Regions from separate parts of the Clostridium chromiireducens genome, predicted to be linked through region 2. Evidence: riboswitches for the same ligand, from Rfam matches in the RefSeq annotation. Region 2 holds a riboswitch; each other region holds the start of a gene.
The links. A riboswitch is a leader RNA that binds a small molecule or an ion and turns the genes downstream of it on or off. The one in region 2 is predicted to bind thiamine pyrophosphate.
Positions count from the first base shown of each region.

Region 1: linked by a shared signal. The riboswitch ahead of thiF (sulfur carrier protein ThiS adenylyltransferase ThiF) and the one ahead of thiW (energy coupling factor transporter S component ThiW) in region 2 are both predicted to bind thiamine pyrophosphate.
Region 3: linked by a shared signal. The riboswitch ahead of D2A34_RS14965 (ABC transporter ATP-binding protein) and the one ahead of thiW (energy coupling factor transporter S component ThiW) in region 2 are both predicted to bind thiamine pyrophosphate.

Region 1 covers NZ_QXDJ01000008.1:76,050-86,299, reverse strand. Annotated here, with positions in the region: gene D2A34_RS23720 (putative bifunctional diguanylate cyclase/phosphodiesterase) at 1-878, opposite strand, end outside; gene D2A34_RS23715 (DUF4250 domain-containing protein) at 1,071-1,259, opposite strand; gene D2A34_RS23710 (tRNA 2-thiocytidine biosynthesis TtcA family protein) at 1,344-2,210, opposite strand; gene D2A34_RS23705 (thiamine phosphate synthase) at 2,391-3,032, opposite strand; gene thiF (sulfur carrier protein ThiS adenylyltransferase ThiF) at 3,159-3,965, opposite strand; TPP riboswitch at 4,069-4,177, opposite strand; gene D2A34_RS23695 (DUF5808 domain-containing protein) at 4,239-5,363, opposite strand; gene D2A34_RS23690 (GntR family transcriptional regulator) at 5,367-5,750, opposite strand; gene D2A34_RS23685 (PspC domain-containing protein) at 6,034-6,255, shown strand; gene D2A34_RS23680 (ECF transporter S component) at 6,422-7,018, shown strand; gene D2A34_RS23675 (ABC transporter ATP-binding protein) at 7,280-8,029, shown strand; gene D2A34_RS23670 (ABC transporter permease) at 8,026-9,045, shown strand; gene D2A34_RS23665 (TetR/AcrR family transcriptional regulator) at 9,071-9,736, shown strand; gene D2A34_RS23660 (HlyD family secretion protein) at 9,794-10,250, shown strand, end outside.
Region 2 covers NZ_QXDJ01000001.1:775,537-785,786, forward strand. Annotated here, with positions in the region: gene thiC (phosphomethylpyrimidine synthase ThiC) at 1-673, opposite strand, end outside; gene thiD (bifunctional hydroxymethylpyrimidine kinase/phosphomethylpyrimidine kinase) at 794-1,603, opposite strand; gene thiW (energy coupling factor transporter S component ThiW) at 1,657-2,196, opposite strand; TPP riboswitch at 2,356-2,466, opposite strand; gene D2A34_RS03225 (hypothetical protein) at 2,777-2,971, opposite strand; gene D2A34_RS03230 (4Fe-4S binding protein) at 3,188-4,426, opposite strand; gene D2A34_RS03235 (FMN-binding protein) at 4,763-6,865, opposite strand; gene D2A34_RS03240 (FAD:protein FMN transferase) at 6,888-7,937, opposite strand; gene D2A34_RS03245 (sensor histidine kinase) at 8,188-9,774, opposite strand; gene D2A34_RS03250 (response regulator transcription factor) at 9,771-10,250, opposite strand, start outside.
Region 3 covers NZ_QXDJ01000003.1:742,305-752,554, forward strand. Annotated here, with positions in the region: gene D2A34_RS14940 (LysR family transcriptional regulator) at 1-104, shown strand, start outside; gene D2A34_RS14945 (hypothetical protein) at 361-714, opposite strand; gene D2A34_RS14950 (PQQ-dependent sugar dehydrogenase) at 854-1,954, opposite strand; gene D2A34_RS14955 (ABC transporter substrate-binding protein) at 2,195-3,199, opposite strand; gene D2A34_RS14960 (ABC transporter permease) at 3,180-3,962, opposite strand; gene D2A34_RS14965 (ABC transporter ATP-binding protein) at 3,949-4,725, opposite strand; TPP riboswitch at 4,861-4,959, opposite strand; gene D2A34_RS14970 (glycerol-3-phosphate dehydrogenase) at 5,322-6,365, opposite strand; gene D2A34_RS14975 (HAD-IIA family hydrolase) at 6,503-7,318, opposite strand; gene D2A34_RS14980 (sn-glycerol-1-phosphate dehydrogenase) at 7,351-8,727, opposite strand; gene D2A34_RS14985 (PTS galactitol transporter subunit IIC) at 8,804-10,078, opposite strand; gene D2A34_RS14990 (PTS sugar transporter subunit IIB) at 10,242-10,250, opposite strand, start outside.

The DNA of each region.
Region 1 (10,250 bases), on a different contig from region 2:
GTATTATAGTCAATTCCATGATCCGGAGATAATGAAACACCAATACTTGCTGTTAAATATATTTTCTTTCCATCAACTATATTCGGTTCCTCAAAAGATTTTGTTATTTTATTGCATAGAACTACTATCTCTTGAATATCTATAATATCAGGCTTAAATAGTAAAAAAGTATTACCACTATATCTCGACACTAATATATCTTCTGTGACTGCTGATACTAGACTATATCCAACTTCCCTTAGTAATAAATCTCCAAAATCATGGCCAAAGGAGTCGTTTACATACTTAAAATTATCTAAATCAATTATTATCAAGGCTGCTCTTGTATTATTTTCAACAACATTTCTTAATGAATTAGCTACTATATTTTTGAAGAAATATTTATTAGGCAATCCTGTAATTCTATCACATTGAATAATGGAATTAATTGTTTTGTTAAGTGCTGATACCTTCCATTTATTCATCCAAGAATTTTTATTATTCTCCCCATGCAAATCCCCTAAGCAGTAACTACCACCGATCAGATAATATTTATTATTGTTTTTTACCACCTTGCCGGCAAGAATACACTCAATAATTTTATTATCTACGCTTATTATCCTGAATCGTTGCTGCAGTTGCTCTCTCTCATCATAACTTCTTTCAAGATTTTGAGCAAAAAAGTTCAGTATATTCTCCCTATCTTCCTTTTCCACAAATCGTACAAATTGATTTAGACTATAATTTGTGACATCATATTCTTCTATAATATTTATTATTTTATCATCAACTATTAACTTAAATTCCGAGGGGTCCCAAATCACGCCAATTCCACTAATATCTGTGGAATTAATTATTTCATCATGATTTAGATTTAATTTAAATTCCTCTCTAATCATATCAATACAATCCTTCGCATAATATCTAATTTAAATTATTTTTCTTCATTTATGTTCTTGTTCTTTTTATCATTCACTAATGATACTATTAACGCCGCTGTTGCTGCCATAAAAGTAACAACTTTTCCTGTTTTTTTCAAGTCCATGGCATATTTCCTCCTTCTTCTTTAAATAAATATCATAGATAATAAATTATTTAAATTGATTTATATCTTCATTATAATTATATCCAATACTACATAATCTATTTACAAGATCTTCCCGTGCTAAATTCATATCATCACAAAGAAGATCTAACGAACTATATTGGTCTCTTAATTTCATATTAATTATACTTAATAGTATATTAGGATCCATGTTACCTATTGAATCACTTGTCATCTCGCATCTTCCTTTTCACCTATATAGTTAATAATAATATAACATACATTTCCATGTTTATAAATACTTTTAGAGCAGGAGTGATTATTCTTCACCATAAAAATCTAAAAAAGAATATTTAGTATCGCCCTTTTGCCATCCAAGTATTGAATCCATGCTAACATTTTCTGCAGCTTTAAATATAGATTTCTCTACGCCACTAAAATTTTTCTTTAATTCTTTAATCAAATCCTTAATTTCATATCTTTTATTTCCTATTTTTTCTGCCGCAACCATACACGCACAATTCAATGGCCATATTCCACTATAGTTAATAAATTTCTTTATATAATCTTCTTCAATGTAGTACATCGGTCTTATTAATTCAAGATTCTCAAAGTTTTTTGACTTTAACTTAGGTAACATAGTCTTAAAATTACCTCCGTATAGTATATTTAACATTGTTGTTTCAATTACATCATTATAATGATGTCCTAAGGCAAGCTTATTGCAACCAAACTCTTGAGCCTTAGCATAAAGTGAACCTCTTCTCATTCTTGCACACAAATAACAAGGATAATCTTTAGCCATTTTGTCAACAACTTCAAAAATACCTGAATCATACATATGAATTGGAATATTTAAATACTCACAGTTTTCTATCAGCAAGCTTTTTATATCGGGATGATATCCGGGATCCATTGCTAAAAAGACTACATCAAATTTTACTTGACCATGTTTCTGCAATTCTTGAAATAATTTCGCCATAAGAATACTATCTTTTCCACCTGATATACCTACGGCAATTTTATCTCCCTCTTCAATTAAATTATATTCCTTAATAGCCTTAACGAATTTCGTCCAAATATGTTTTCTATAAGTTTTAACAATACTTCGTTCTATATCTTGTAATGTCTTTTTTTCCCCATCTGGTATAATTCTAGGGCAACCTTTTCCTGCAATTGTACTCATTATTCTATTTCTCCTTATTATCTCAATAGCATCTATTCTCAGTGCTATAAATTCGCTATATTTCAGCTTAATATATCTTTCTTTAAAGAGTTTATAATGAACACATAAGATTTACAAGTACTTTATTCATAATAATTTGTTCAAATGTTTATAGTATGAAATAAAATATAAATAACATGATTATTTATGGAAATTACTTATTAATTCCTTAGGATTTTCACTCTTCATTAAGCTTGACATTAAAGCAATTCCTTTCGCTCCAGCACATATTACTTCCTTATAATTATTTTCTCCAATACCTCCTATTCCAATTATCGGAATACATATTTTTTTTGATAGATGTTCTATTTCTTTTACACCTCTAGGCTCAAGAAACTTCTTACAATCAGTTTGAAATACATGCCCATAGATAACATAATCCGCACCCATTTCATATGCTTTTATCCCTTCTTCATAACTATGTATTGAAACGCCTATTATTTTATATACCTTATATTTATTCCCATCAACTTTAAAGTTATCCACCAAACTATTTTCGCCGTTAATGCTTTCTGTGTATAATTTTTCATTAATGTTAATAAAATCTTTAAACGAAAGTTGAACCCCATCTGCTTGAATTTTTCTCGCTACATTAATGTTCGAATTAATAATCAATTTTATATTTGTATTTTTTAATTTATCTTTAATAGTTAAAGAGAGCTTCAAAAGCCCTTCTTCATCAAGATCTTTTTCTCTGATAACTAAATAGTCTAATGATGATTTTGATATATTATTTATTTGTTCATAGAAATCTCCGCAAAGAATTCTATTAGTTATTCCCATTAAAATCACAGACTTTCCCCCGTATTTTCAAATTTACTAAATATTTAAGTTGATGTATCTGCAAATATTTTCACAAATACATCGTTAAAAGAAGCTCTACTAAAAGCGATTACTTTTAGCTTTGTATTAAACATCATTCTCATCTAAAATCAGCCTTAGTGCCATATTAGCCTCGTGGCAAGCTGCTATCCCAACTCTAGGAGCCATTAATCCTTCATTTATTTTAGCTGCATTCTCAAAATCTCCGCACATATATAATCTAGAGTTAACTCTTTTACTTACTATTAGATTATTTGAATAATATCCAGCCATACCTGACGCAGAAATTATCTTTGGTTTTTCAGTTTGAAGTAAAACTTCCCTTACTATCATTGCTTTATTTTCAGGCCCATCAAATGCTTCAATTACAATATCCATATCTTCAAATAATCCCTTAATATTATTATCATTTATACAAATATCAATATTCTCAACTTCTATAAACGGATTTATTTCTGAAAGTATGTCTTTTAATGCATCACATTTTTTCATCCCAATATGCTTAATAAAATATTGCTGCCTATTTAAATTACTTGGTTCCACTACATCGAAATCAATTATTTTAAGATATCCAACTCCAATTCTCCCTAGTGCTAACGCCACTGTTGATCCAAGCCCTCCTAGCCCAGCAATTGCTACTCTTGCTTTTTTTACTTTTTCATGTACTTTTGGGGTGTGCCTACTTACCATTAATGCCTCAAGTTCTTCCTTCTTAGGAATTTCTCCACGTTTAATTAATGTAACTTTATCCCCTTCCTTTAATTCATAATCCTCTTTAATAGGAAAACCATTCAAAATAATTATGTCCGCATCTTTCTTTACATTTTCTTTAACTGCAAAAGCTGTGATTTTATCATCTACAAACATTTCATTTTCATTTACTAAAACTCTCAATTTAATATCCCCCTTCAAAATTTAAATAAATAAAAAGGACTTACCATAAGGTAAGTCCCATAAAATTCATACATTTATTTACCAATCAGACTAATAAATAAATTTATTTTATTTACTGCTTCCCTACGGTGGTATTAACCACGTCAGGTTAAAAGAGTTAAAGCAAATAAGCTTCTCTCAGCCAATTATAATTGGCACCCCTAGCCTTCTATTTTATTATTGAAATTAGTAATAATTACATATTACCACTTTACTTTTATCAATTCAAATCATTTATATATTAAATACAGCCATAATTATAATTATTCCTATCAATACTGCTACCAAAATCAACAAAGCAGCCTTACCTAGTATGTGTGCGTAATTAAAATCTAATCCGTACCCAATTCTTTTTGGTACTATATTAGCTGGATCATTAGGATTGTGGTAGAATATTCCCCCGATATAATTTATATCATCATCATTATAAATTTCTTTTTCATCAGAAATACTATCTGATTTTAGCTGATTTGCCTTTTTAGTACTATAAATCAAATAAGTCATAGGAAAGAATATTACACCTATTGTTATAACAATGAATATAAAATTTGAAACATCATTAAATTTCATAATTCCTACAACAAGTAATACTCCATACAAAATCATTAGTGAGACTCCGATAGATATAATACCTAACATTTGAGTCATGGATTTATTTAAAAATGATTTTTTTAATATCAGTGAACTAAGTGTTCCCCCATTAAATCTAGTATTATCTTTTTTGGCTTGAATTTTAGCAGAAAAGAACATACTAAAAACACATATCATTGATACTAATGGCAGCATCACAACTTGAAGTTTACCAGTAAATGTTGTTGAATCAACCCAATTATCCGGACCATTTATACCAAAATGAACTGGAACCATTTTAGGTAATGATGATAATCTTGATATTGTTATTAAGAACCCCAATACAGATATTGCGACCGCTACATAAAATAACATTAAATTAAGATTTCTACTAGTATTGCCTTTCCCAATTTGTACATACACTTTATTTTCTGATTTTTTCTCCCAACCTATATTCTTTTTTACAATCTTGAGTTTCTTATTAGCTAAATAGCATGAATATAAATTTATGAATGCCAATAGATATGAATAAACTATAATAATATATACCTTTTGAATAAAATAAAATGCGCATATAAATAATATAAAACAAATTGCTGTTAATGTTAGAACTCTCTTATTATAATTCTTTATAATACTTATAACTCTGCTCTCTCTTCTATACTTTTCAGGAACTCTTACTCCAAAAATCAATCCTTCTACATTAAAATCATTAATTCTATAACTTTGCCATAATATCAACATTGTAATTATTAGTACTAAAAATAATAATATTATTTGTTCATTCATGACCTATTCACCCTTCCTATAATCGTTAAATATTTTTTCAATTTTTTCTTTTATCTTATCAAGGGATATTCCTCTGTTAATACATTCCGCCACATAAATTCCCATATCTTCATTTAATTTATCTTTAAATATTTCTTTACTATAAGTAAAGTCTAATGATATAACAGCTCCCTTTCTTCTATCAATTTTTATATATCCTTCATCTTTCAATAATGAATAACTCTTATTTACAGTATGCATATTAACTCCAATATCCTCTGCTAAACCCCTAACTGATGGCAGCTCATCTCCTTCCGATAATTCTTTATTAGCAATTCCAATTATGATTTGATTCTTTATCTGAAGATAAATCGGAACTTCTGAGTCAAAATCCAACTTTAAGATCATTATTTAATCCCCTTTCGTTCTATCTGTTATATATAATATATAACAGATGAATCAAATAATCAATAGTATTTCATAATTGCCTACACTTACCAAAAACATGTTAATTATAGCTTAACATCTTATGATTTTCTTATTTTTATATAAAGATACGCTGAACCCACTATCAAACCATAAATTCTTCTTTATAATATATATTAACAATACTAATAAGATATTGAGAATCTAGTGTTTATTCGAAGCAATCTAAAAATAGCACATAATAAAATTATGGATGGTGATCATAATGATTGAAAAAAAGAAGTTATATAAGGATGTTTCTAGGAAGAAAATTTCTGGTGTATTAGCAGGATTCTCTGATTATATTAATGGTGATGTTACCTTAATTAGAATATTATTTATATTACTAACAATAAAATTTTCTTATATCTGCATTATTGGATATATTGCATGTGCAGTCGTAATGCCTGATAAACAAGATATATTCAATGATACTAATCAATATTAACTAAAAATATATTTATAAAATATTGAAAATAAGGTTGAACATTTTTTCTAAAATGATAAAATACTATTTGTCGGTATTTCTTTGGAAACTGAACGGAAATTATATATTTTATAGATTTTTCCGAATTATATCCATAATATTAAGGAATAAGAACGGAGGTATTTTTATGGAACAAAATTATGTTAAATCAAAATTTTCAGTTAGGCAGATAACAATGGTTGGAATGCTTTCTGCAATTTCAATATTTTTAGGACTAACAGGTCTTGGTTTTATACCTATTCCACCTGTAAGAGCTACTATAATGCATATACCTGTAATAATAGGTGCCATTGTAGAGGGCCCTATCGTAGGAACACTAGTTGGCTTAGTTTTTGGTTTATTTTCAATGTATCAAAATTTTACAGCGCCTGGTCCTACATCATTTATATTTTGGAATCCGATAATTGCATTAGTGCCTAGGATTTTAATTGGAATTGTAGCCTATTATGTGTATATTATCACCAGAAATAGGTTTAAAAATCAAAGTGTAAGTATTGCTATAGCTTCAATATGTGCTACCTTGATTAACACAATAGGGGTTTTAGGACTAACTTATGTCTTTTACTTAGAGAGATACTCAGCTACTCTTGGAATTAATCCTCAAACTGCTGGCATTGCGATAGCAACCATTGGAGTTACAAATGGGATTCCTGAAGCCATAGTTAGTGCAGTGATCTCAATCCCTATAATAATAACAATGATAAAAATTAGAAATAAGAGATAATAATATAAGTTTAATTAATCTACATAGATTATCTTTTTAAGAAGTGCCTTTGCTTATGCACTTCTTTTATATTGTCAATATTAATTATTTACTGTTATATAAATTCATTTATTGAATATATATAAATATAATATTATAATAATAATAATATAAATATCTTAATAATTAATACATCATCATACAAATTGAAGGCTTTGTATTTTTTTTATATCATCAAAATGAGTGATTACTCACTTATTATATTTAGAAAGGAATTTGATTATGCAAAATAAAGTTAGTGGTATGCTTGATTCTTATTGTATAAAAGTCGAAAATGTTAATAAATCTTTTGGGAAGAAACAAGTTCTTTTTGATATTAGCTTAGATATACCCTATTCTCAAATTCTAGGTTTACTTGGTCCATCAGGTTCTGGAAAATCAACCTTAGTTAAGATGATTGCAGGGATAGATATTGCAACTAGTGGTTCTGTCTATTTACTAAACGAAAAAATGCCTAAGTTATCACTGATGAATAAAATTGGATACATGGCTCAATCAGATGCATTATATGAGGAGCTTACTGCTGAGGAAAATATTAAATTTTTTGCTTCAATGTATGGACTTTCAGGAAATGATCTAAAGCAAAGAATTTCTGAAGTGATGAATCTTGTTAATTTATCGGATCATCTAAAAAAACAAGTAAAACAATATTCTGGTGGTATGAAACGTCGATTATCTCTTGCTATTGCGCTTGTTCACGAACCGCCTATTTTAATATTAGATGAACCTACTGTTGGTATTGATCCCGTTCTTCGTAGGTCTATCTGGGAGGAACTATACAAGTTAAAAGATAGTGGTACTACTATTATTATCACTACTCATGTAATGGATGAAGTTGAAAAATGCAATAACTTAGGAATGATTCGTGATGGTAAACTAATCGCTGTAGGCTCTCCTGCTGAAATCAAGCATAATTCTAACTCAAGTACTATTGAAGAAGCATTTTTATATTATGGAGGTGCATCAAAATGAGGGTGAAAGCAATTGTAATTAGAATCTTACTTCAACTTGCCCATGATAAACGTACAATTGGATTGATGATTCTAGCGCCAATATTAGTTTTGACTTTAATGTCGTTTATATTTGATGGATCAAATTATCATCCTAAAATCGGAGTAATAAATGCCCCTATTAGCATTGTAAATAAATTAGAAGATAATGATGCTAAAATAATTCGATATACAGAAAATGATGCCTATTATGCCCTTAGCCTTTCAGAAGTTGATGCAATAATAAATTTTGAAAATGGAATCCCTAAAATAACTTTAGAAGGTAGTGACCCGAGCAAAAGTCAAGCTGTTATAAAACTTGTACAAAATGCAACTCAGCAGCTAGCATCAATTGCAGCCAAACCAGACATAACCTATCTATATGGTTATGAAAATATGTCTAGTTTTGATAATTTTGGACCTATACTAATTGGTTTCTTTGTATTCTTCTTCGTCTTCCTAGTGGCAGGTGTATCATTTCTTGGAGAGCGTACTTCTGGCACACTTGAAAGAATACTATCGACGCCACTTCGCAGATGGGAAATTGTTTTAGGTTATCTTCTTGGATTTGGAGTTTTTACTATAATACAATCTGCTCTTATCGCCTGGTACTCAATTAATGTTCTTAACATCATGATGATAGGCTCTTTTCCACTAGTAATCCTTGTAACCATATTAACTGCAATGGTAGCTCTTAGCATTGGTACTTTTATATCTGCTTTTGCCAATAATGAACTTCAAATGATTCAGTTTATACCAATAATTGTAGTGCCACAAGTATTCTTTTCTGGCCTCTTTGATTTAAGCACTATGTCAACTTGGCTGCAATCTTTTGGACACTTTATGCCTTTGTGGTATTCAGCTGATGCCCTTAGAAATATTATGATCCGTGGAAAAGGTTGGAGTGATATTTCATTTGATGTCTTAATTTTATTATTAATTTGTATATTTTTTATGGTTTTAAATATATTAGCTCTAAAAAAATATCGAAAAATATAACCATAATTAAGGGGGAACTAAATTGATGGAAAAAAAATCTTTAAAAGAACTTATGAACCTAAATAATGTAGAACATAATATGACTGAAAAACAAATAAATATACTTAGTGCTGCAATAGAACTTTTTTCTGAAAAAGGATATGAAGCCACAGCTACTAGTGAAATTGCTAAAAAAGCTGGAGTCGCAGAAGGGACTATTTTTAGGTATTACAAAACTAAAAAAGATCTTTTATTTGCCATTCCAGCGGCCTTATCTAAAGCATCTTTATTTGAGATTTTTATTAATGATTTTAACGAGATATTAAACGAAGAGCATGAAACTTTTGAGAGATTTTTAAGAAAAATAGTGCTAAATAGACTGAAATTTGTTAATGAAACTGGGCCAATATTAAAGGTCATAATTCAAGAGGTGCCGTTTCATCCTGAGCTTAGAAGTAAAATTCTAAGCACTGTAATCTTTCCTGTAATCAAAAAAGGCACATCAATTATTGATAAGTTTAAAGAACAAGGCGATCTTATAGATATACCAAGTATTTCAATTATTAGACTAATAGCAACTTCTATATTTGGATATATTTTTCTTCACAATATCGCACTCCCTGAACTAAAAAATAATGATGACGAATTGGAATATCTAATACAGTATATCATTAATGGAGTTTGCCTAAATAATAAAACCAAAAACTTATAGGCTCAGTATAAATTCACATAAAAAAATAATATAAATTCATTAGTAAAGGGTGGTCATATGAAAAAATTATTTATGTGTAGCTTAACGGTCTTATTTCTAACTACGGGTTGTTCTTTAAATTCTGATACCTTAACTTTAAAGGGAGATATTCAAAATAATATTGTACCTGCAACTAGTATAGTCTCTGGTAAAATCGTAGAAATGAAAAAAAATCAAGGAGAAGTTGTGAAAAAAGGCGATGTGATTGCTGTAATAGATAATGTTACTCAAAAATATACAGTTGATCAAACGCAAGCCATTGTAAATATAAAAAAAGCGAAACTTGATGAGTTAAAAGTAGGAACTCGTCCTGAACAAATAGAGCAAGCCGAAGCACAAGCTCGGGCTGCCAAGTATCAATTAGATCTTTTAACTGCTGGCAATAGAAGCGAGCAAATAAAACAAGCTGAAGATGAGGTATCAATTTCTGAAACCTCTGTAAATTCAGCTCAAGCAAATTATGACTATATAAAAA
Region 2 (10,250 bases):
CAAGACTTATTGTTACATCGTATTCTCTAAGGATATCAAGTAACTCATCATAATATTCGTAGAATGGGTTTTCATTGCCTGTCATTTCCATCCAAGCAAATAATAAAGACCCTCCTCTAGATACTATATTTAATCTTCTTTTATCTTCTTTAAATAATGCAACAGTTCTCTTATTAATTCCGGCGTGAATAGTAACAAAATCAACTCCAGCCTTTGCATGAGCTAAAACTACATCAAGAAAATCCTTTGCTTTTATATCTAATAGATCTTTTTCAAGATATCCAATTGCATCATACATTGGAACTGTACCTATCATAGCTGGAGAATAATCAATAAGTTTTTCTCTAAACTCTTGAGTCTTTCCGTAGTTACTTAAATCCATTATCGCTTCAGCCCCGAAGTCGATTGCCATTTTCACTTTTTCCATTTCTCTGCAATAATCAACTGAATCTCCTGAAATCCCTAAGTTTACATTTATTTTTGTTCTTAATCCATCACCAATACCTTCTGGACTAAGAGATTTATGATTAATATTTGCTGGTATAGCAACCTTACCTTCTGCAACGAGTTTCATTAACTTCTCTTCTGAAATTCTTTCTTTTTCAGCTACTATCTTCATCTCTTTAGTAACTATACCCTTTTTTGCTGCTTCCATTTGTGTTTTATAACTCATTTCTTTTCTCTCCTTAAAAAATATTATTTAATTTAAAGGTTAATCTATATATTTAAGTCTCAAGTATCTAAGTTGTCACAACTTGGATATATATTTCTTAATGAATATCTTATCTTCTTTTTACTTAATATCAATTCCCGCTTTCTTATAAAGCTCATAAAAATGATTAGTCGGACCTACACCTTTTCCAAGCTCAAATCCATGTTCAATAGCACATGTTATATACTTTTTACCACATCTAACCGCTTCTTCTACTGTCATATTTTTAGCCAAATTTGCGGCTATAGTAGATGATAAAGTACAACCTGTTCCATGGGTATGTTTAGTATCAATTCTTTCTTGCTTCAAAATTACAAAGTCTTTTCCATCAAATAATAAATCAGTTGCTTCACCTTCTAGGTGTCCCCCCTTAACCAAAACGGATTTTGGCCCTAGTTCTTTAAGTTTTAAAGCTGCTTCTTTCATCTCTTCTAAAGTTTCTATTTTTATCCCTAAAATTTCTTCTGCTTCTGGTAAATTTGGAGTGATTAATGTTGCAAGTGGAAATAATTCCTTAACCAAAGTATCCTTTGCATCTCTAGACAATAAGTTAAATCCACTTTTAGAGATCATAACAGGATCTAAAACAATTACTGGTAAATCTTTAACTTTTCTTAATGCTTTAGATATAGCTTGTATAGACTCAATTTTAGAAACCATCCCTATCTTAATTGCATCTACTCTTATATCCTCAAAAATAACATTTATTTGTGATTCAATCATCTCAGGATTTATATCTTGAATTCCAAACACACCCATTGTATTCTGTGCAGTTACAGCAGTAATTACACTCATCCCATAAACTCCGTTAGCTGAAAATGCCTTTAAATCCGCTTGAATTCCTGCTCCTCCACATGAATCTGAACCTGCAATAGTTAATGCTCTAAACATAAAATCACCCTTTCGTCTTATTCTATAGTTAAATTATTTCTGTATATTTATCTCTAAACTTTATGTGTGTTTTTTAAATCATTATCATATGTTGATACTTCATTATCTATTAGTATTTTACTTATCACCGGAACTTTTACAAAGAAATATGCTATAACAGATCCTACACTACAGCTAGATATAAATGGAGTCACATATGCAAAAAGTGCTGCCTTTTTACCTAAAAGCAGTACAGCTATAGGATAAGCCAATAATGCTCCTAATATTCCAGTTCCAATTAATTCTCCAATTACAGCTATACTTGGCTTCCTAAATTTCTTATAAAGAATACCTGCAAGCAGTGCTCCTACCATACTTCCTGGAAATGCCAACAAAGTACCAGTTCCCATAATATTTCTAATTAGTGATGCAATAAGCGCATTTAAAAGTGCATAAATTGGACCTAATGTTATTGCCCCAACTACATTTACAAAGTGTTGTATCGGAGAAATTTTAGCGCCTAAAATTGGTATTGAAAAAGTTCCAAAAATTACTGAAATACCAATTAAAACACCGCTTAATGCAATTTTTTGTGCTTTACTTTTTTCTTTCATTAAAAAACCTCCTTAAATCAATAAATTAATAAAACTTTGTGAAATAAAATTTTATTAAACCACATCTTACTGTGATTAAATGATTAACTTTGAAAGAAGTTAATTATTTTTAAGCAAAAAAAATGTATCCAAAGGGATACATTAATAAACATGTGCACAAAAAATATCAATATACTTCCCTACGTTGGTATTAACCAAATCAGGTTATAAGAGTCTAGGAAATCAATCTTTCCAATCTCAGCCAAAATATTAGCTCCCCTAGTTATTCAATTATAAAATTATCTTTCACAAGATAAAGATTATACCATTAATTGCAAATCGTCAAGTATATAATAACTTATTATTTAAAATTCGATATAGATATTTAATACAAAGCTTAGACTTATGCGATAATCCACCGAAAGTAGAAACATTTTGTTTTTAGTTTTTCTTTGGAATCATTACCATCAAAATTCCTAGAAACCAAAACACAATATGTTACTTATTTGGGTAAGTTACACATAAATCTAAATCTTAAATTTGATATCTATGATAATGTAGAAGGCAAATTCTTCATGTGAGATTTTCACTCACTTGAATATTATTTATTTTTAACTTGTACATAGTATTTACCATATCTTTTAACTGGTTTTATTACCTCAAAACCATTAACAAATTCTCCTATGACTTGATCTTTTGCAACTTCAATTAATATGGTTTTCTTCTTCTCTTTAACTCGTTTTGTTGGTACAAAAGTAGTTTTTTTAACTGCATTATTTCTGCTTTTAGTTGGCATTTTATCTCATACTCCTGCTAATATTATAATCTTGAAATTATTATATTAACTTTTTTCTCTAAATGTGTTACTCTGAACCTATAAATTTAATTCTATATAGTGTCATAAAAAAATTTCTATTTATTACTCTAATTTCTCATTATTCAATTCTAGTACTTTAAATACTAAAACAAACTACAGATTATATACAACTTAAGATAAATTAGACTATTTTAATTATTTTGCTTGAGTCAAAGCATTTGCTACGGCACTCATAATCCCTTTTGAGCTATAAGTTGCACCTGAAATTGTATCTACTGAGGTTGATTGTTTTGAAATTATGCTCTTTATTATAGTTCCTTCTACTCTTTTATAAAACTTTGGAGTATCTTGATTAGATATAGTTTTTATATTTGATATTTTTCCATCTAATACAGTAACAGAAACCTTAGTTGTTCCTCCTCTATATCCAGTTCCACTTCCTGTGTATGTACCATCTTTATATTCACTTGTAGTATTTTGAGCTGCATTTGAAATTGCAGTTGTTCCATCTTTATAAGTTTGTGAAGAACTATTTTCTAAGTTTTCACTACTTGGAATTGTATTGCTATTAACTGAAATTCCAGATTTAGTTACTGCATTTCCAGCGAAGCTAGTAAGTCCATATACACCTAAAAATGTAGCCATTGCCACTGATCCTGTTAACTTTGCATCTAAATCTCTACTAGCTACATTTACATTAGCATTATTTCTATAACATACTTCAGTACATTTTAAGCAGTTAATACAATCGCCACCCTTGACACAATCTACATTATAAAGTGGTAACCCCATCGAACAATTCATTGTGCATGCTCTACATTTACCGCAATCAGCTTTGGGCTTATTAATCTTAACTATTCCAATTTTAGAAGTAATGGAGAATATTGCACCTAAAGGACATAGGTATCTACAGAAAAATCTCTCAATAAATGCTGATCCTATTGTGATTAATATTAAAAATATCAATCCAATAAGTAAGCTTGAAAAAATAGTAGATATATCAGTTATTTGACCAAAAGCATCCCAAGGACTTGTGCTTTCTAGTATACTGCTTCCCATAGTCCATGAAATAGCTATTATAAAAACTAATACTATGTACTTAACGTACTTAAGTACATAATCAACTTTTTCATCTACTCTAAATTTTATCTTGAATACTTTTCTTGATATAAAATATATTAAATCATTATACGCACCAAATGCACATATCCATCCACAGAACCATCTCCCTAATACTATTGTCAAAAGCATAATAGCTATAAATTCCATTAAACTTGGTAATGCTGTAAAAAAGTTAAAATTGCCATTGATAATCATTTGATATACTGTTTTTACTTCACTAAATGTCATTGAATAAAGACCTGGTAACAGAATAAATGAAATCAATTGTACAACATGCCTTATGATCTGCGATCTTTTTATCTTACTTGCCATATTTCCTTCTCCTTTTCTAGCTCTATATCTTTAGCGATAATGAATTTTTATGTTAATTACCATTAATCAAATTTTTACGATTAAGTTTTAATAGAAATATTATTTTCACTTCATTATCTTCTATATTTTAATTTCTTCATTAATTGAATTATAGCAACACAACCTTAATACTCCCTTAATCCAAACTGAGAATTGACTGAGAATTAGCTATCAAAGCTACTATATCAGTGAAGATAAAAGCCAACGAAAAAGATAGTACATGTTGAATTTATCCTTGTTAAGTAATTTATATATCTACTTAACGAGGTTTAGTTCAAACTGTACTATCTCTTTTTATTATTTTGCTTGACTTAAAGCATTTCTTATTGCCTCAATTATACCGTTACTGCTATATGTTGCACCAGACACGGTGTCTACAGAAGCTGACTGCTTTGAAATCACACTGTTTGTTATTGTTCCTATAGCTCTATTATAATATCTTGAAGTATCTTCATTTGATATAGTACTTATACTTACTATCTTTCCGTTAGTTATAGCAACAGAAATTTTAGTTGTTCCTCCAAAGCCTGATCCACTACCTGCATAAGTTCCATCTTTATATTTCCCCTTACTAGTTGTTCCTCCACTAGTACTTCCACTTGAACCTGTGACTCCTTGGCTTGCTGTTGAGTTAGAAGATGTACCCTTTTGATTTACCACTGGCGGTGGTGTTGCACCTGTTTGCTCTGAAACTGGCGGTGGAGTACTTTTTGAGTTTGCCACTGGTGGTGTTGGTGGTCCGCCCTTAGACGTATTATCGCTAGAAACAGCACTACTAGCATTGCTGCCTGAATCAGGAACACCTGCTTGATTCAATGCATTTTTAACTGCATCTATAATTCCCCTTGAACTAAAAGTGGCCCCCGAAACTGTATCTACAACTGTTGATTGACTTGAAAGCATTTTATTTATTAGAACACCTGAAGCCTTTTGATAAAACTCTGGAGTGTCCCCATAAGATGAAGTTTTAATACTATTCATTTTTCCATTAGCTATAGTAACGGATATTTTAGTTGTTGCACCTTCAAATCCTGTTCCAGTTCCTATATATGTTCCATCTTTAAATTTCGAAGCGGTTACCTTAACACTATCTCCTGTATCTAAGATTTTATTTTTCGAGCTTGCTTCTGGAGCTGGAACTGAAGCTGCTGCTTGATCTTTAGTTTCATTACTATTGTTTGAAGCATCACTGTCTGAATCAGTACCAGATGCTTTTCCTAACGCGTCCTTAACTGCACTTAGGATTCCTTTAGAACTATAAGTCGCTCCTGATACTACATCAACATCTGTTGATTGCTTTGATAGTATTTCTTTTGTTATTATTCCTGATGCTCTCTCAAAATATTGACGATCATCCCCATTTGATAAAATATCGATCTTTGATATTTTTCCATCAGCTATTGTGATGGAAACTTTAGTTGTTCCTCCATTAAACCCTTGACCACTTCCAGTATATATCCCATCTTTATACTTTTGTGAATCATTAGCTAAAGTTGGATTACTTGAATATTCACTACTAGAAACTGCACTATCACTAGAAATTATCCCTGCCTTAGTTAAAGCGTCAACTCCGAAGTTTGTAAATCCATAAACACCTAACATTGCAGCCATTGCCACAGAACCAGTTAATGCAGCATTCAGATCTTGTCCTAGTATATTCGCATTAGCATTATTTCTAGGGCAAACCTCTGTACACTTTAGGCAGTTTATGCAATCTCCACCTTTAACTTTATCAACCTTATAAAGTTGTAATCCCATTGAACAATTCATTGTACACGCTCTACATTTACCACAATCAGCTTTTGGCTTATTAATTTTTGTTATTCCAACCTTAGAAATTATTGAAAATACAGCACCTAAAGGACATAAATATCTGCAGAAAAATCTTTCAATAAAAAATGCTCCTATAGTAATTAAAACTAATAATACAAGTCCAATAAGCAAATTAGAAAGAACAGTTGATATATTAGTTATTTGTCCAAATACATCCCAAGGACTTGTGCTTTCTAAAATATTACTTCCTATTGTCCATGAAATAATTATTATGAATATTAATACCACATATTTTACATATTTAAGTATAGAATCAACTTTTTCATTTACTTTAAATTTACCTTTAAATATCTTTTTTGATATAAAGTATATTAAATCATTATAAGCCCCAAAAGCACACATCCAGCCACAAAACCATCTTCCTGCTATTATGGTTAAAAACATTACTGCCACAAATTCTACTAAGCTTGGTAATGCTTGAAGGAAATTAAAGTTCCCTTTAATAATCATTTCATATACTGTTCTTAATTCACTAAAAGTCATTGCATATAAACCTGGTAATAATAAAAATAATATTAATTGAACACAATATCTTAAAACCTGGGATTTCTTTATTTTCTTAGCCATACTTATTACTCCTTCTCTTATGCTATAGTTCTTCAAAAAATTCGCTATCTGTTAATGTAAAAATACTTTCATCAATGCCTGATGTTTTATATACTTTCTTATCTTCTGTAATAAATATAGCGTCAATCCCCTCTATAGTCTCTATAATCTTCATAGCTTTATCAATGCCAATTATATAAACACCAGTTGATAAGCCATCTCCGTCAATTGAATTATCAGATATAATAGTTGCACTTATGATTTTGCTTTCAGATGGATATCCTGTTTTAGGATCAATTATATGATGAAATCTCTTTCTATCTTTCATAAAATATCTTTCATAATTACCTGAGGTAACTATTGATTTATTCTTTACACTTAATATTCCCACATATTCTCCCCTAGATTTAAATGGGCTTTGAATTCCAACCTTCCAATCTGAACCATCCTCCTTACTTCCGAGAGCAAAAATGTTTCCACCTAAATCAATTAATGCACTTTTAATATTATGCTGGTAAAAAATATCTCTTACTTCATCAGCTGCAAATCCTTTTGCTATTCCCCCAACATCTAAAGCCTGATTATTATTTTTTAGCATTATTGAATTATTTTCTTCATCAAAAATAACATCATTATAGTTTACAAGTTTTAACGTCTTCTCTATTTGCGACTTTTCCGGAATTTTTTCTTCTTTTGTACCTATGCTCCATAACGTTACTAATGGTCTTATTGTTGGATCAAAAGTACCTTCTAAAATTTCACTGTACTCTATAGCCTTTTTAACTACAAAATAAGTATCACTATTTACTTTCTCTGCCATAGTTCCTGCACTCAAATTTACTTTTGATATGTCACTACTTTCTTTAAAAGCTGACATTCTATCATCAATTTCGTTTAGCCTTTCTGTCGCTTTATCTATTGCCATTTGAGCTTTATTTCCACTTGCTCTTAAATTAATCAAAGTTCCAAGAGCATAACTACTATTAGCTACTTCATGTTTTTCATATTTACCCGTCACAAATACAAAAAATAAAATAGCTATTATTATTCCAATCATCACTATGAAAATACTTACTATACTTATAATACTCACCTACCTAAACTATATATGAATCTCCTCATTGTTGAAATTATAACAAAAGAGTCTTAATGTATCCTTAGTGCAAGCTTAGAATTTGCTGAGAATTATATAAAATTCCAGACCCAGATTTTCCTTGACAACGTCTTAATCTAGAGATGCGTTGATATTTTAATCAATAGAATAACTAAATATACTAAAAAAGATGTTGCAAAATAATATAATAAACTTATTTTGTAACATCCTTTCTAAATTTTAGACACAATCAAAAAATATTAAATATATCTGCCTTATTTTGTAATCTTAAATATATTGAAAATGTTGTCCCAACTCCAAGCTCGCTTTCTACGCTGATTTCCCCACGATTGCTATCAATTATTGATTTTACTATAGAAAGCCCTAACCCATATCCTCCTTGTTCCCTAGATCTGTGAGAATCACTTCTGAAAAATCTATCATATATTTTATCTAAATGCTCTTTAGGTATACCAGTCCCATTATCGGATATCTTTAAAACTGCGAAGGTTTTATTTTTGTAATTTTCAATATCTGTAGAAATTGTTATAACACCTTTTTCTTTATCAGTATGAATCACAGCATTTTGGGTTATGTTGAATATGACCTGTTTAATTTGATTTTTATTTATATATACATATATATCGTCCTTCAATTTTAAGTTTAAAGTTCGATCTTTAGAAAGTATCTGGAGTTGAGGGATTATTTCATTTATAATATCATTTAAATTTTCCTTGTTTATTTCAACAACTGGCTGTTGATCTAACTTTGTTAACACCAAAAGATCATTTACCAATTTTGCAAGCCTTTCGCTTTCCATCAATATACTGTTTAGAGCTAAATCTAGTTTTTCCTGATTTTTTGCTGCTCCTCTTAACAATACTTCAACAAAGCCATGAATTGAGGTTAGTGGCGTACGTAATTCATGTGATGCATCAGATACAAAACGTCTCATTTTTTCCTTTATAAACTGTTCTTTTTCAAATGATATCTCTATTCTTTCCAGCATAATATTAAAAGATTTTGATAATCTATCAATTTCTAGTTGACCATTTTCTTCAGCAAGTCTTGTATGTAGATCAGTTACACTTATTCCTTCCACAGTCTCAGTTATCTTATATAACGGCTTCAATGTTCGATTAAAAATAGTAATTCCAAGTATTGTTCCCATTATAAGAATCATGATGGAAAGACTAATGTGTACATACTCCTGTCTGTCTAAAATACTTGTAATATCCTCTATTGGTGTACTCAATTGTATTAGTCCTGAAGATGAATTCAAATCCCCAACCTTCCTAAATGCAACTAATTGCAACTTATTATTAGGATCTTTTACAACTCTGTATGTATGTTCTAAATTTCCACTTTCGTTAGAAATACTAATATAATCTTTTGGAGAAAGTACTGGTACTGGTATTTCTACTATTTTCTTGTCAAGTAAATCTTTATAATCATCGTCTTTGCTATCATCATCGCCATCATCATCATCTTCAGAAATTGAAGAATGGATAATATCTGTGTTTCTAATTTTCAAAAATGGTTCTCCACTCTTATTTATTAGCGCTATGCTCATGTGTTTATCTTCTAACCTCTTTAAAACTTCTTCTGGATTATCTTCAACTATATCTTCTATATCTTCCTCTGATAAATTCTTTAAATCTAATTCATGAAATTTTTGCTGTAAAAGTTGAAGTTTACTCCCATATAAGTATTCTCTCATGCTTATATACTGGAAAATCCCCATTACACTTAATAAAATTAATAATATAATGAGGAAACGAAATAGCAATTGCCATTTCAAACTTTTTATTTTCAGTTTATTTCTTACTTTCTTCATTGTGCCACCATTTTATACCCTACGCCACGCACCGTCCTTATAATATTATGCTCCTTATCATCTATCTTATCTCTTAAGTATCTAATATATACTTCAACAATGTTCTCTTCTCCATTAAAGTCATATCCCCATACCTTTTCAAGTATTAATGATTTACTTAAAGCCATTCCATTATTCATAATCAAAAACTTCAATAAATTATATTGTGTTGGGGGTAGTTCTAAGATTCTTCCGCAATAAGTCATTTCATGAGCCTTATCATCTATAGTAAAATTCCCAACACTTGTAATACTATTTAACTCAGGAAAACTATTCCTTATTCTTGCATTAATACGTGCTAGAAGTTCCTTAAAGCTAAAAGGCTTTGCCATATAATCATCAGCCCCAATATCTAATCCTTTTACCTTATCATCTACTTCATCTAAAGCTGTAAGCATAATGATCGATGCTTTTGTAGACCTTTTTATAATAGAACA
Region 3 (10,250 bases), on a different contig from region 2:
CTCCTATTCCACAAAGACATATTGGAGTAATTTATAAAAACGCTTCTAATCTCTCAATTGCATCAAAAACATTAATAGATTATTTAAAAAATTATACTAAGTAAGAACGAGTTTCTCAAAAAATATTGTTACCACTATTTAGTGCTTTATTAATTTTATAGACAAAAAGACATTAAATACAACTATAATACTGCATTTAATGTCTTTTTAGTTTAGATTTTAAAACTGATAATTTTCTATGTTCTTGTCTATAATTTAGATGTGTTTTTTAACAACTTTATTATTACTAAGACATTGTAGGTATTATAAAGGATAAAATAATAGAAGTTAAAGAATTAGCAATATCTATTTTCATTTTTACTAATATCCAGGATAATATGGATTAAAATATGGATACGGTGGAGCAACATAAGGATAAGGTAAAAGTGATAATGCAGCTAAATTAGCTAATGGAAAAGCTTGACGTCTAAAGCGCCTGAATCTTCGTCTTTGATAAGGTCTTCTTCCATATTGCCTATTGTTGTCATTTTCATTATCATCGTCTGATTCCATTACATCCTCACCAACGAGTACAATAATACGATCATTATCCACATTTTCAATAATTCCGTCTAATGTGCTTCCATCTTTCATTGTTAATGTAGTATGATAGAACATACATTTTTTACATTTATCATGTAAATCACTATAGTAACTATCTCTCTCAAATCCCATTTTAATAATCAACTCCTTCCAATATAACATGTTATTCATATATAAGGATAACGGTGATATTAAATTTAGTAATTTTACCTCAAAAATTCGACAACTTATTTAGTAGTATTACATGCACTTGTCTACTTTTAAGTGCTACTTATCTAGGAATTAGCCTGAGAATTTTGTCATCACCAATATTAGGATTTCCCCTTCCATCCATATTGCTAGTTGTTAAATAAACTGATCCATCTTTACCTTCAACTACTTCACGTAAACGGCCATATTCATTCTTTAAGAATGATTCTATATTGTTAACTTCTGTTCCATCCCGATTTAATGATATGACAAATAGTTGTTGTCCACGCAAAGCCGCAACAAGTAATTTTCCCTTCCATGGTCCTTGTTTTACAAGTGAAATTCCTGAAGGCGCCCATGTTTCTTCTCCACTGTGTATTAATGACTTTTGTGTTACAACTTCTACTGATTCCTCATCACCTTGAACAAGAGGCCAACCATAATTTACTCCTGGTATAATTATGTTTATTTCATCATGTGCTGATTGTCCATGCTCAGATTCATATAAGATATTTTTCGAATTCCACGCTAAACCTTGTGGATTTCGATGACCTAGGCTATAAATAGGTGAATTTGGAAACGGGTTATCTTTTGGAATACTTCCATCTAATTCTATTCTCAGTATTTTTCCTGCTGTACTAAAAGGATCTTGAGCTAAAGAAGAATTTCCAGCATCTCCTGTCGTAATGTATAATTTATGATCTGGACCAATTTTAAGCCTTCCACCATTGTGAATTCTTCCTCCAGGGATCTTATCTATGATAATTCTCTCCATAATTAAACTATTATTATTTTCAAGTAATCTTACAACACGGTTATAAATTAAATTACTATCTCCATATGAATGCATAACATAAATATAATGATTCTGCGAATAATCTGGATCTATTGCAATTCCCATTAAACCGCCTTCTCCTTGACTTACAAAAGGTGTAGAAAATATCATAAGTGGCTGTGGCTGAAGTATATCATTTTTAATAATTCTTATTCTCCCAATCCTTTCAGTAACCAATATCGTTCCATCATCTCCTATGGCTATAGCCCATGGTACATATAAATTTTCAGCGACAACTTCAATTTCATAAGGAAATTGCCTTAATTTATTTTCATTTACGTTAATATTATCATCATTAAATTTGCGAAATATGGAATTATACAAAATACTACTTAGTCTTTTTCTCATCTAATATCCTCCAAATAAAAATAGATACAGTTTGGTATGTAGCAACAGATTATTCTATCGGATTTATCACCTCTTATATTTACTAATAACTACCTATCATTTTATTCATTTATTATGATTACAGTACCATTTCATAAACATAAATAAAAAAGATATTATATCCATTACGGTATAATATCTTTTTTATTTATGTTTTCAAATTTTCTAATAGTATTTACTTTTTTCAACATTTAAAGATAATTATTTAAATAATTCTTTACTATCAACTTTACCTTGAAGTAAATTTTTATCTTGCAACCATTTAATATTCTTATTCCAGTTCTCTTCATCTTGACTTAGGAATTTACCACTTTCATTTTCCATAAGAGGCAATAATATTTGCAGACTCTTTTTCTCTGTTTCTGCATCTAGTGGAAAACTTTCATTTTGAGCTTTTAATACTAAGTCTAAAGCTTTATCAGGATTATTTTTAGTGTATTCAAAGCCTTTTTTAGCTGCTTCTAAGAAAGCTTGTATTGTATCGTTATTATTCTTAATAGCATCATCATTTGCAATAAATGCTAATTCATAGTTGTTTGGTACTCCAAAATCTACTGGAGCAAAAGTATCTAATTGAACACCTTGCTTTTCTAATAGTATCTTTTCATGATTGATGTATCCACCAATAATTGCATCAACTTTTTTTGATTCTATTCCAGCCATTAAATCATAACCAACATCTACAAACTCAACCTTTGATGGATCTCCACCTGCTTGAGCAACCATTGTTTTTACTGTTTCCTTATCAATATCAAAAGATGGATATCCAACCTTTTTTCCTTCTAAATCTTTTAGAGTTTTAACTCCTGAATCTTTACGAACCATAAGTTGGTTTAATGAACTCCTAACTATTGCTCCAACTGATTTAACAGGAATACTTTCACCTCTTGCTAAAATAATTTGTTTTGGATAACTTATAGCAATGTCTGCTTTCTTTGCTGCAACAAGTTTAATTCCATCATCTGTTCCAGCAGGTGTAATTAAATTAACTTTTAGTCCTGCTTCTTTAAAATATCCTTGTTCTTCAGCTGCATATAAGAATGTATGAACTGCATTTGGATACCAATCTAAAAGAACACTAATTTCTTTTAATTCTTTAGATGCACTTTTATCCTCATTCTTATTTGCGTTACCAGCGCACCCACTAAACACCAAACTAACTAACATAACAAATACTAATAATATACTAACCTTTTTTAATTTCATAATTATCCTCCTTTAATTTTCTTCTGTATTTTAATAAAATCTTTTCTAGTAAAAATCCTATTGAAAATAAGATCAATCCTAAAAATGATAGAACTAACACTCCAGCAAAAACTGAATCTGATTGCAGCATACCTGCCGCTCTCTTTATATATATACCAAGCCCCGCTTCTGCACCCAACCACTCACCTATTGTAGCTCCTGAAACGCTGTAGGTAGCTGCTATTTTAAAGCTGCTTAAAAAATTAGGTAATACAGAATTCATATGCAATTTAAAAAATATCTGAAGTCTACTTCCCCCTAAGGCTCTTAATACATCTTCCAAATCTTTATCTACCGCATTTAATCCATCTAATGTACTTATAACTATAGGAAAGAAACAAAATAATATTACTACTGCAACCTTAGACCATATACTATATCCAAACCACATAACCATAATTGGAGATAACGCAATGGTTGGGATTGTCTGAGAAAATATTATAATTGGGTATAAAGTTTTTCCAACACTTCTCCAAAGATATATTGAAAGTGCACACGATATGCCTATAATTACAGATATACAAAGCCCTAATATTGCTTCTCCTAAAGTTACTACAGAATGTTTGTATAACAATTCTTTTTGTAACCATAATGCTTTAAGCACATCTGAAAACTTAGGTACAATATAATTTGGAACTTCAAAATATGGTATTAAAAATTCCCACGCTAATAGTATTAATATTAGAAATACAAAAGGAAAAATAAAATCATTAAATCTCTTCATTTTTAACTTCCTCCTTAGTATCTTCTAACATATCAAGAATATTTAAAATGACTCTTTTAAGCTCAATAAACTCACTTGAGAGTGTAGTTTCATAGTTTCTAGGTCTATCGATATTAACCTCAATAGATTTTAAATTTTTATACGGTAGTTCTGTGCAAATAAGTATTCTATCAGATAATAGCAACGCTTCATCAATATCATGGGTTATCATAAATACAGTATTTTTCTCTTTTTGACATAGGTCCAATAACCATGTTTGCATCTTTCTTCTTGTTAGTGCATCTAAAGAAGAAAAAGGTTCATCTAATAATAGTATCGATGGATTATTTACGATAGCTCTTAAAAATGATGCTCTCTGCCTCATACCGCCTGATAGTTCATGAGGATAGAATTTTTCAGTACCTTTCAGCCCAAAACTTTCGAAATATTCTACAGCTTTATTTCTTGCATCTTTCTTGCTATAACCATTTAATTCAAGGCCGACAGCTGTATTATCAAGTATATTTCTCCAAGGCATTAAAGAATCCTTTTGAGGCATATACCCTATAATGTTTTTAACTCCTTCTTTTAAGATATTAATATTGCCCTTTTGGGGGTTTAATAAACCTAAAATTAATCTAAAAAGTGTACTTTTACCAGTACCACTAGGTGCAATAATTGTAACAAATTCATTTTTATCTATACTAAATGATAGGTCGTCAATTATAAGTTTATTTGAATCTGTATATTTAAAGAATAAATTATGAATTTCTAATGCCTTCATTTATATAACCCAACTCTCTTTAATAAATAATCTTTGTGAAAATTGCATAAAAAAACTCCTTTCAAACAGTACAAAAAATACCATTGAAAAGAGTTAATAATCAAATTAATTATAAATCATCATAACTTCGAGATTTAAATTATCATACAACTTCCCTTCGCTGGCATTATCCAGTGCAGGTTCAAAGGGTCTGAAAAATTCATCTCAGCCTTAATGGCTCCCCTAGTACTCGTCTAAATTTTATACTTTAAATTAAACAATGTCAATCATAAGTTACATTTTAAATCCTCTTGCTATTACTTTTTTATAGCATATTATATATAACTCATGATTTTTGTTTTCATTGCTACACTCTAAATCACGTTTTTTGTTAACTTTACTTTACATAATAATTATTATATCTCTTTTATCTTTCCTTTACTACCTATCTAGCCCTATTATTTATATCTATTGGATAAGGAATCTTCTAAAACCCTTGTCATTGCTTATTTTTAGCAGCAAATCCAGATATATAAAAATCCCCTTATTTCTTGATCCAAGAAATAAGGGGATTTTTATATCAACTCTATATCGTTAAAATCACTTTTATTTTATAATTATATTTTTTCTGATTCAAAAGATTTCCACGGAATATCAACTATATTTCCTGAGTTTATTATCTCATCAATATGAATCAACATTGGGAACTCTTGTAATTTGACTATGCCTTTCTCAGCTAGAGAACGTACATATTTTGCTGCACGAGTAGCAATAACTACAGATTCCAATGTAACTCCTTTTAATTGTTCCATAGCTTCCTCAAATGAAAATCCTTGTCCTAATAAGGTTCCTATTCTACGAGTACGTCCGCCAAAAACTGTCACATATAGGTCTCCGCCAAAATATATAATATTTTCTTCACCACTTCCGACTATTTCAAGAAGGTGTTTCGCTTCCTTTATGCTTTGTCCAAAAAGTGCAGCCTGAGAATTATAATGTTCCTTTCCAGAGCCATCAGCTCCAATAGCTAATCCAATAGCGAGTGATACACCCAGGGCGTAAGCGTTCTTCAATGCAACTGCACATTCAACCCCCACAATATCTTTAGATAAGCTAATATGATAGTATGATGTCTCAAATAAATTCTTGAAAATTCTAAGTATTTTTATATCATCTCCACAAAATACAACTTCGGAATTATCTTTGTCGGCAAGTTCATAGCTAGTACATGGGCCACCTACTGCACTGATAGAAAGTTTCTTATTAGCAGGAAGTTTGCTTAAAAAGTACTGTGGATAATTAATCATTTTGCCATCCTCTTCAGTAATCATCCCCTTAGTTATTGAGAGAACAGGAATCTCTTCAGGTAAAATAGGCAATATGTTGTCTGCAAACCAATCAACACCAAAACTGCTAACTCCACAAATAATAACTTCAGCTCCGTCTATTGCTTTATTTACATCTTCAATTTGATAATATTCAATACCTGCTTTGGGTAATTGGCGCTTTAATGTAGTATGAAAACCGGTATCCTTCGCAATATTTATGATATCTCTATCTAATGGTGTACCAACAAGTCGCACCTTATTATTATTTTCTGTTGCTGGAAAAGTTAGTGCAGAAGCCATTTGACCTGCTCCAATAATTGTTATAATACTCATAATATTACCTCCCAATTTTAACATTAATTAGTTCTTTTAAAATAATTTTGACTTTATTTAATTTTTTAATTTATCTCAGTTTACGAGGTTTCAGCCATACTCAATAAATTTTTCCCATTTTTTCTACCATACAGCTATTAAATAAAGCTCTTCTGAAACTGCTTAAGTTCTTCACCAATATACTTGATTGATGAAAATACATAATCTGCAGGTATGTCAGACTTTTTATACATTTCTTCTGACGTCTCACCACTTAATACAAGAATACTGGTTATTCCTGCATTTACTCCAGTTTTAATATCAGTGTATAGTCTGTCTCCTACAATTGCCACATCTTCTTTTTTAAGGCCATACTTTTCAATAATAGCCTCTACTATATATCCATATGGCTTACCTATAACTACAGGAGAAACACCTGTGGATGCCTCAAACATTCTTATCATAGAGCCAGTATCCGGCATATATTTACTGTCTTCAATTGGACAATTGAAATCTGGATGAGTAGCTAAAAATGGTATTCCATCTCTCAGATAATCACAAGCTGTCCATATTTTTTCATAGGTTAGTGTAGTATCAAAACCAAGAACTACATAATCCGGCTTGTCATTTTCGTCATTAACTAATATAAATCCTGCCTTTTCAAATTCTTTCATAAGTGGTTCTGTACCCATTAGATATATTTTATTACCTGGGCAGTTTTTCTTCATATACCATATGGTAGCTTCACCAGATGTATAAACTTGTTCTTCATCAACATGGCAGCCAAGCGCTGAAAGCTTTTGCTTGTAGGTTGATTTATTTTTCGAAGAGTTATTTGTTAAGAATATGAACTTCTTTTGCTGACTTTTTAAAATATCTAGAAAGTCTAATGCACCGTCAATAAGTGTATTTCCAAGGTAAAAAGTTCCATCCATATCTAATAGAAAACATTTAATATCATTTAACTCATTCATTTTTTACCTCCCTATTAAAACATATAATTATCTTATATGTTGTTGGATCTATACAATTTATTAGCAATTAAATTAGCAAATTCCTCTGTTAATCCAAGATCATCGATTAGATGCACAACGCCATATCTGGTTCTTATGTCCTTTGCAGCAATGAAGGTCTTAATAAATAAATTCTTATCAATTCCAAGCTCTTCAGGATGCCATACACATCCCCCGTCCTGTAATACTTTCTTTACATTCTCAGAACTTGGTACTATAGTATGCCCAATATTAAGAATCTCCTTCCAATTTGATGCTATCTTTTCTGCATTTACTTGTCTCTTATCAGGGTCCAATTCAATTGAATCCTTTTTATAATTAATTATATTGCCTGCCACTTTACCAAATACACTCTCAATATTTTGTCTCCATTTATTCATATCATAGAATCTGAAGCTTCTCTTAGCCATTACACTTTCTATATCTATATCCTTTAATGCCTCAAATAACATAGCCATAACCACTGTGCCTACTCCAACAAAGTTTCCATGTACCCATTTTTCCTCGCTTCTTCTTGCATGGAACATGATCTCCCACCCATGGGCAATATGGTGCTCGGAACCTGAAGCAGGTCTTGAACATCCTGCCATTCCTATAGTTATTCCTGATAAAACTAATGCATCTGTTATATTTTTTACAACGTCATCATTCCTTTCAGGAATCATTGGCGCAGCAGCAACACACTTATCTACTGCAGCTTGAACCATATCTGCAATAGTTTTACAATAATATTCTCCTGTTAATAGATTTGCAATTGACCAATCTGCAAGAGCAGTATATTTACCTAATACATCGCCAAGTCCTGAACAGAGTAAATACATTGGGGCATTCTTCATAATCACAATATCTGAATATATTCCATAAGGATATATAGCTTTATGGGATTCTTTAAAACCATCTGTGATTAAAGGAGACACTACTGATGCATAACCATCCATGGATGGTGCTGTACCAACTATTGCATAAGGTACATGTACTCTGTAAGCTACATATCTGCAAATGTCATTTATAACACCTGAACCTACAGCAAGTATAAGTGCAGTATCATCTTCTATTTCTATAAGAACCCTGCCAAGAGCATATACATCAGGCAATAAGTGTTCCTGTGGAAACACATATTTCTTTAATGAAAAATCATTCTTTAATATATCTTCTACTCTTATTCCAGCTACAGCATATGTGTGGATATCTTGTACAATCAATATCTTTTTGTTTTTGAATTCCTTCAAAAATTCTGGGAGCTGTTCCATTATGTTGCTTCCTATTTTCACAGAATTGATTTCTACACTATGTCTTTTCCCACATTCACATCTAAAATCCATTTCAAGAAGTTCTTCTACTTTTAAATTTGTTACATCCACTGTAATCATCACCCTTTCCTTGTAAATAACAAACGATGTTAAAGAGTACAATTCAGTACTCTTTAACAATTTGAATTATTTAATATTACAAAGTACCAGTAAATAATTGGAATATCTTAATAACAATCCAGTTTAAGAAATTACCACCCATATCTAAGCTTGAAATAGTTGATGTTCCTGCTGGCATTGTAAACTGAGCCATTTGTGCCATTTGAGTATGGAATCCGGCAATATTTGTTGCCATTAGTAATCCTAACCCCATAACAATTGTACCTGCTATAACTGAGTGAACTATATTGCCTTTTGCTGCACCAACTATAAACGCAACATAGAAACATATAGTAGCTAAATCTCCAAAAGGCAAAACTTGATTTCCTGGTAGTATTACTGCTAAAAATAGTGTGATAGGAACTAATACAAGTGCTGTTGCAATAACTGCTGGATGTCCAACTGCTACTGCAGCATCTAATCCAATTGTAAGATTTCTATCTTTACCAAAGTCTTTCTTTTGTAAAAATTCTCTAACCGATTCCGAAACAGGGATTAAACCTTCCATAAGTATTCTAACCATTCTAGGCATTAAGAACATAACACCAGCCATAGAAATACCTATTTGTAGAGTTTTATCTACACCATATCCAGCAAGAATTCCAAGTACAACACCAAGAATAAGTCCCATCATCATAGGTTCTCCAAAAACACCAAATCTCTTTTGAATTGTTTCTGGGTCTGCCTTTAGATTTTTAATACCTGGAATCTTTTTAACAATATTAACAACAGGAATACCTATAAGACCACAAGCTGCGGTTGAACCAGTTGGTAATGATACACCATCAAGTCCAAAGAATTCTTGAACCATTGGAGCTGTTTTATCAGCAATTTTAATAACAGCAATTTCGTATAAAATACCAGCTAAAATAGCAAGTAACCAGTTGCCATTAGTTAATACATATACGCTTGCACCTGCTGCAGTAAAGTGCCAATAATTCCATATATCAATATCAACTACATTTGTTGTCTTTGTAGCGAGCATTACAAAGTTTACCAACATAGCTATCGGAATCATAATCGCTGCTATAGGAGATGCCCAGCTAATTGCTGCCGCTGCTGGCCAGCCTACGTCTATTATACTTAGCTGTAATCCATATCTAGTAACCATTTGTTGTGCTGCTCCTCCAAGGTTAGTTGTAAGAAGTCCAACAACTAAATTTATACCAACAAAGCCTATACCAATTGTCATACCTGATCTAAATGCCTTTTTAAATCCTTGTCCAAATATTATACCGATAATAGTAATTGTTAATGGAAGCATAACGGTTGGTCCTAAGTTCAAAATGTATTGTACTACCTCTAATAACATTCTTTTTTCCCCCTATATTATCAATTTCTATTTATTTTAATAAATTCTTAATTAACATGTTGCTATCCTAAGCTTCAAATATATATTTTTATGTGTTATAATAGTGTGTAGTTCAATTAATTTAATTTTTTATATAGGTCCACCTTTAAAGTGGCCTATTTTTTTACTTTAA